Regions from separate parts of the Mesorhizobium sp. M1338 genome, predicted to be linked through region 1. Evidence: predicted binding sites of a transcription regulator. Region 1 holds the regulator's gene; the other holds the start of a gene.
What was found. Region 1 encodes PhoB, which activates phosphate uptake and scavenging genes when phosphate is short. Its sites were predicted from a motif close to TGTCATNNANCTGTCAT; they were not measured.
Positions count from the first base shown of each region.

Region 2: the regulator PhoB is predicted to act here: its motif matches at 2,030-2,046, upstream of phnF (phosphonate metabolism transcriptional regulator PhnF).

Region 1 covers NZ_JAMYLL010000003.1:32,798-36,211, reverse strand. Annotated here, with positions in the region: gene pstB (phosphate ABC transporter ATP-binding protein PstB) at 1-247, shown strand, start outside; gene phoU (phosphate signaling complex protein PhoU) at 273-980, shown strand; gene phoB (phosphate regulon transcriptional regulator PhoB) at 1,000-1,689, shown strand; gene eglC (endo-1,3-1,4-beta-glycanase EglC) at 2,427-3,414, shown strand, end outside.
Region 2 covers NZ_JAMYLL010000001.1:8,108-11,521, forward strand. Annotated here, with positions in the region: gene NKH19_RS00045 (carbon-phosphorus lyase complex subunit) at 1-876, opposite strand, end outside; gene phnH (phosphonate C-P lyase system protein PhnH) at 878-1,489, opposite strand; gene phnG (phosphonate C-P lyase system protein PhnG) at 1,489-1,950, opposite strand; gene phnF (phosphonate metabolism transcriptional regulator PhnF) at 2,071-2,820, shown strand; gene NKH19_RS00065 (zinc-binding alcohol dehydrogenase family protein) at 2,976-3,414, opposite strand, start outside.

The DNA.
Region 1 (3,414 bases):
GCTCGACGAGCCCGCCTCGGCGCTCGATCCGCTGTCGACCGCCAAGATCGAGGAGCTGATCGACGAGTTGCAAGCCGACTACACGATCGTCATCGTCACCCACAACATGCAGCAGGCGGCGCGCGTGTCGAAGCAGACGGCCTTCATGTATCTGGGCGAGCTGGTCGAGTTCGACCGCACCGAGAAGATCTTCACGTCGCCCCGCGAGAAGCGCACGCAGGACTACATCACCGGCCGCTTCGGCTGAGCTCAGGCATACGAGGAACAGGATCATGAGCGAACACACAGTCGCTTCTTTCGACGAGGATCTCGGTCAGATCAGCAAGCTCATCAGCGACATGGGCGATCTCGCCAGCTCGATGGTCGGCGGTGCGACCAAGGCGCTGTTGAATTCCGACAACGCCTTGGCACAGCGCGTCGTCTCCGACGACGCGATCATGGACGCGCGCCAGCGGGAGCTCGACGACCGCGCCATCACGCTGATCGCCAAGCGGCAGCCGATGGCCGACGATCTGCGCCATGTCGTCGGTTCGATCCGCATGGCCGGCGATCTCGAACGCATCGGCGACCTTGCCAAGAACATCGCCAAGCGCGTCGGCACTGTCGGCCTCAGCGTTACGCCGCGCGACCTTTCGCACTCGATCGATGGAATGGCACAACTGGTGCTGATCCAGGTGCAGGGCGTCATCGAGGAATATGCGGCGCGTGACGCCGCCGCGCTGGCGAAACTGCGTGCCGACGACGAACGCATCGACGTCAAATACACCTCCGTGTTCCGCGAACTTCTCACCTATATGATGGAAGACCCGCGCAACATCACCGCGTGCACGCATCTTTTGTTCTGCGCCAAGAATCTCGAGCGCATCGGCGACCACGTCACCAACATCGCGGAAAATGCCTATTATGTTTTGACCGGCACGCAGCTGCCGGCCAATCGTCCGAAGCAGGACGAGACGACAATGTCCGCGCCGGCGGCATGACGACAGGGGTGACCAGCCGATGATCGCGCCACGCATCATGGTGGTGGAGGACGAGGAGCCGCTAGGCGTGCTGCTCCGTTATAATCTGGAGTCCGAGGGCTATCAGGTCGAGGTGGTGACGCGCGGCGACGAGGCCGAGATCCGGCTGCAGGAGAACGTGCCTGACCTTCTGGTGCTCGACTGGATGGTGCCGGCGGTTTCCGGCATCGAACTCTGCCGACGCCTGCGAATGCGCCCCGAGACCGAGCGGCTGCCGATCATCATGCTGACCGCGCGCGGCGAGGAGAGCGACCGCGTGCGCGGCCTCTCGACCGGCGCCGACGACTATCTGGTCAAGCCTTTCTCGACGCCGGAGTTCATGGCCAGGGTCAAGGCGCTGCTGCGCCGTGCCAAGCCGGAAGTGCTGTCCAGCGTGCTGAAGGTCGGCGACATCGTGCTCGATCGAGAATCGCATCGGGTCTATCGCAAGAAGAGCGAGATCCGGCTCGGGCCGACCGAATTCCGCCTGCTCGAATTCATGATGCGCCATCCCGGCCGCGTGTTCTCGCGCAGCCAGCTGCTCGACAATGTCTGGGGTGAGACGATCTACATCGACGAACGCACGGTGGACGTGCATGTCGGCCGGCTGCGCAAGGCGGTCAACAACGGCCGCATGCCCGACGTCATCCGCACCATTCGAGGTGCAGGCTACGCGATCAGGGAAGATTAATTCCCATCCCATCCCGATAAATCGGAACCCAGGTTCAAGCTCGGTCAGCAGGCGGTCGCCAACGGCCGCGAAGGGTGGAATGTTGCATTCGTCTCATCGGTGGAGAACGAGCATGTGGCGCCCAGGAGCGGTCATCCCATCAGTTTTCGAATGACCGCATTTGGGCCAAGGCGACAGGCGGCTTCTGGCATCCAAAAAGCGATGGCGGACATTCAAGCAGGCGGGATTGAAATCTTTAACCGACCCTTCGCGGTCGTTGCCCGGTCGCAGCGAAACGTCCGCAGCGGAGTGAGCCATGCTGGAATTGATTGTGCGTGGCTAACTGGTCGGTCACTTCACAACTCGATTGCTCTGCGATCTCTCAAACTGCTGTTGTGTCCGGCTGGCCGCGGGAAGAACGGTTCGCGATTAGTCGGTCATAATCGCCATTTTGCCCGTAAAACTCTGCCCTCCAAATCGTGCTCCTTCTAGCGAGGATTGAACTAATGCATTTATCTATATCCGTCAAAGCACGCGACTTTCACATAAATATAGAATTTTATTAAAATTATATTTTTGACGGAGGACGGATTCCTTCTCTTTATTCAGTGTATGTGCGCCGAATGGTCAATATTATCTCGGATCGGATGACGATTCCCTGGAACTATTTCATCCGTTGCAACGTTGCTTGGGAAGCAGTCGCTGGGACTCGTATCGAATGATTTCACCAGGTCGGATACCATGAGGAAGGATTTCTGATGAGCACCGTCGTAAACGCCAAAGGCATCCCTCTTCCCTACACCGGCGCTTCCACTCATTGGTTCTCGGCCACTGGGTCTGGACCGGAACTGCATGGCACCTCCGGCAACGACTCCTTCTGGGGAGACACCGGCGTCAAGGTCACGATCTACGGTGGCGCCGGCGACGACTACTATCACCTCTATTCCACCAACAATAAGGTGGTCGAGGATCCTGGGGCAGGAATCGACACGATCGACACATGGATGAGCTACAAGCTCCCCGACAATTTCGAGAACCTCGTCGTTACCGGCGCCAATCGATATGCGTTCGGAAATGCGTTGGACAACATCATCAAGGGCGGGTCGGGTCATCAGACGCTGGATGGCGGCAAGGGCGACGATGTCCTGATCGGCGGAGACGGCGCCGACACTTTCGCCATCTCTAAAGGAAATGGAAGTGATCTTATCTTCGATTTCGGTGCGACTGATACGGTCCGCCTTAACGGCTATGACTTCACTTCGTTCGATGCCGTCCGTTCACAGATGGTTCAGGTGGAATCAAACGTGATGCTGAACCTCGGATCCGACGAGATCCTGGTGTTCAAGAATACGACCATCGACAAGTTGCAGCCCACCCAGTTCGAGCTGCCGATAGACAAGTCCGGAATGACGCTGTCCTTCTCCGACGAATTTAACACGCTGAGCCTTCGGAACGGACAGGACGGCACCTGGAATTCCAATTTCTGGTGGGGAGCGCCGAACGGCAGCACATTGAGCAGCAATGGCGAGTTGCAATGGTATGTCGACGCCAATTATGGCCCGACGAGTTCCGTCCACCCGTTCAGCGTTGAAAACGGCGTCCTCACCATCACCGCGGCGCAGGCGCCGGAGGACATCAAGCCTCTGATCAACAATTACGAATACACCTCGGGGATCCTGACGACGCACGACACCTTCGCGCAAGCCTATGGCTATTTCGAAATGCGGGCGGACCTGCCCGAAACAG
Region 2 (3,414 bases), on a different contig from region 1:
GCACAGCGCCATCGCCATCGCCTTGCGCTCGCTCTGGCCAAAGACGAGGCCGTAGCCGCGGGTGAATTGCGGCGGCGCCTTGGCCGACCCCTTGAACTGGTTGACCATCTGGCATTCGGTAACGCGGACAATGCCGAGCGGCACCGCGAAGGGCAGTTCGGGCACGTCGAGCTCCAGCTCGACCTCGCCGATGCGGATCTCGCCGACAAAGGGATGGTTGCGGGCATAGCCGCGCTGGGTGGAATAGCCGAGCGCCAGAAGGAATCCCTCATCGCCGCGCGACAGCGCCTGCAGGCGGATGTCGCGGGCCATCGGGAATTCCAGCGGCTCGCGGGTGATGTCGCCGGGGACGTGATCCTGCGGCATCTCTCCATCCGGCTCGATCAGGCCCTCGCGGGCGAGGATCGCCGAGACGCGCGGCATGGCTTGCGCTTCCGTCTCGCGCTGCAGCGGTTCGGCGACGTCACCTCCGGTGGCAAGCTCGGGATCGAGCAGCCGGTGGGTATAGTCGAAGGTCGGGCCGAGCAGCTGGCCGCCGGGCAGGTCCTTGTAGGTCGCCGACACGCGCCGCTCGACCAGCATGTTGGCGGTGTCGATCGCCTTGGAGTAGCCAAAGCGCGGCAGCGTGGTGCGATAGGCGCGCACCAGGAAGATCGCTTCGATCATGTCGCCGCGCGCCTGGACGATGGCGAGTGCCGCCAGTTCGCGGTCATAGAGCGAGCCTTCGCTCATCACCCGGTCGACGCCGAGCGCCAGTTGCTCGACGATCTGGTCGAGGCGAAGGGCCGGCACCGAACGGTCGCCACGGCGGCGGTCGGCAAGCAGGCTGTGGGCGTTGGCGATTGCGGCCTCGCCGCCTTTTACCGCGACATACATATTACGCCTCCATCGTCTTGATGCGTGTGGTGCGCGGCAGGCAGGCAATGCCGTCCGATGTGGCGAGGATGATGTCGACGCCGCGCGGAAAGCGCTTGATATTCTGCTTCCACTGTTCGACGAAATGGCGCGGCATCTGTGCCGGCGCGATCGTGGCGCTGGTTTCGATGCCGGGCCCTTCGAGCAACAGCGGCGTGCCGGAGACGAGATCGCTGATCTGCAGGATCAGCGTGGCCGAGCGGTCGGGATAGTCCTGGGTGCCTTGCGAAAAGCCGTCGAGCGCCATCATCTCGGCTGGCGTTGCAACAAACGCGAAATGCGCATCGGCCGGTGTGTTGGCCAGCGGCGCGCCGGTGTGGAAACCGAGCCAGGATTTGATGGCAGTGGAAGCCTGCAAAGCCGGATCGAGCCAGAGCGGGGTGTCGTTGTCGCAAAGCGCTAGCGCGATGGCGCCGGCGGTTGCCGATAGCGGCGCCGGCGGGCGGGCTAAGACCGGCAGCGGCTGCACGCTGCCCGGCCGCGCCATTGCGTCCATGACGGCGCGGAACACGGTCTGTGCGTTGAAGACCGGATCGGCGAAACCGCCGTCTATCGATTGCGCTGCGATGTCCATCAGTCTTCTCCGCGAACCATGGTGAAGAAATCCACCTTCGTTGCCGCCGTCTCGGCGCGGCGTTTTTCATGGGCGGTGGTCAGGGCCGACCTGAGAGGGGCAATCAGCCTGGTTTCGACCTCGTTGCGGCGGGCCGGGTCCTGCCACAATGCGTCGGCGATGGCCGCAAGCCTTGTCTTCTGCTTGTCGCGGCCAAGCGCATAGCAATGGCCGACCTGCCCGGACGGCAGCCGGACGGTGGCGCGGGTGACGGTCGCCTCGCCGACATTGAAGGGCGCGCCGCCACCGCCGATGCGGCCGCGCACGGTGACCAGGCCGGTTTCGGGGCCGCGCAGCAGTTCTGCTTCCGAAGGCAGTCCGGCCTCGTTCCAGAGCCGCACGATGTCATCGCCGCTGGATTGCGCCAGTGTTGCCATGGCGGCCTTACGCTCGGCCTGGTCGCGGGCTTCCTGTCCTCGCATGAGCAATAGTCCTTGTGGCTAAATTTGTCTATTGATATAGACAACTATACAAATTATACCCATTATCTAGCGCGAGTCCATGACGGGTGGATGACAGGGCTAAAAGACTGGGGGCAATCAATGGTCGGGCGGCTGGCAGCGGACAGCATCGAGCGACGCAGCGGCGTTTCGCTGTGGCGGCAGATCGCCGACAAGATCCTACAGGCGATCGCCATCGGCGATTTCGCCGAAAACGCAGCGCTGCCGCCGGAGGTGGCACTGGCCGAGCGCTATGGCGTCAACCGCCACACGGTGCGCAGCGCCATATCAGCCCTTGTGCAGGAAGGGGTGCTGCGGGCCGAGCAGGGGCGTGGCACCTTCGTGCGGTCGCGCAAGCGGCTGTCCTATCCGATCGGCGCGCGCACACGCTTTTCGACAGGCCTGCAAGGGCAGACGTCGGAACGGCACATCGTCCTGCTTGCCTCCTCGGTCGAGCCGGCCAGCCAGCGCGTTGCCGAGGGGCTGGGGCTCGCCAAGGGGGCCGACGTGATCCGCCTGGAAACGCGCGGCGAAGCCGATGGGCGGCCGGTGTCGCGCGCTGCCGGCTGGTTCGATGCCAGGCGCTTTGCCGGCATCGATGCCGCCATGGCCGAGACCGGTTCGATCACCGCGTCGCTGGCCCGTTTCGGCATCGACGATTATCTCAGGCAATCGACCGTGCTGTCGGCGCGCCATGCCGATGCGGCGGACCTTGCCGACCTCGACCTGCAGCCGGGCGCCATCGTGCTGGTCACGGTCGCTGTCAATGTCACGCCGGACGGCCAGCCGATCCAGTTTTCCGAGTCGCGCTTCCCGGCCGAGCGCATCGAACTCAAATTGTCAGCTCTGTAGGGAGTGCCGACCTTATACGAGACTGTGATTTATCTGACTCACGCTGATATCAGGCCAGTTCGGTCGCGCTCACCTGTCAGCGTCGGCGCATTTGAGAACCGGCTTCGATCTGCGCGGGGCGTCGTCAATTCGGACCGGGTTCACCGCCTGCCATGTTATGACCCCACCTCGATCACGGCCTTGATCAGGCCGGATTTCTCGTGCGCCCAGCGGGCGAGATCGTGCGGCGTGCCGGCCAGCGTGGTGCGGTGGGTGACGAGCTTGGCCAGCGGCACGGCGCCGTTGCGGATCGAGGCGGCGACGTGATCGAAGTCGGCGCGCAACGCGTTGCGGCTGCCGATGAGCGTCATCTCGCGTTTGTGGAATTCCGGATCGGAAAAGCTGATGTCGTCCTTGACGACGCTGACCAGCACCAATGTTCCGCCATGCGCGACATGGGCGAAGGCCGACTGCACGGACTGGGTGTTGCCGGTGGCATCGAAGACCACATCGAAACCTTCGCCTGATGTCGCCTCCTTGACCAGATCGGGCACCGCGCCGCGCGAGCCGTCGAGGGTCTGGAAGCCAAGCTCGTTCGCGGCGAAGGCGAGCCTT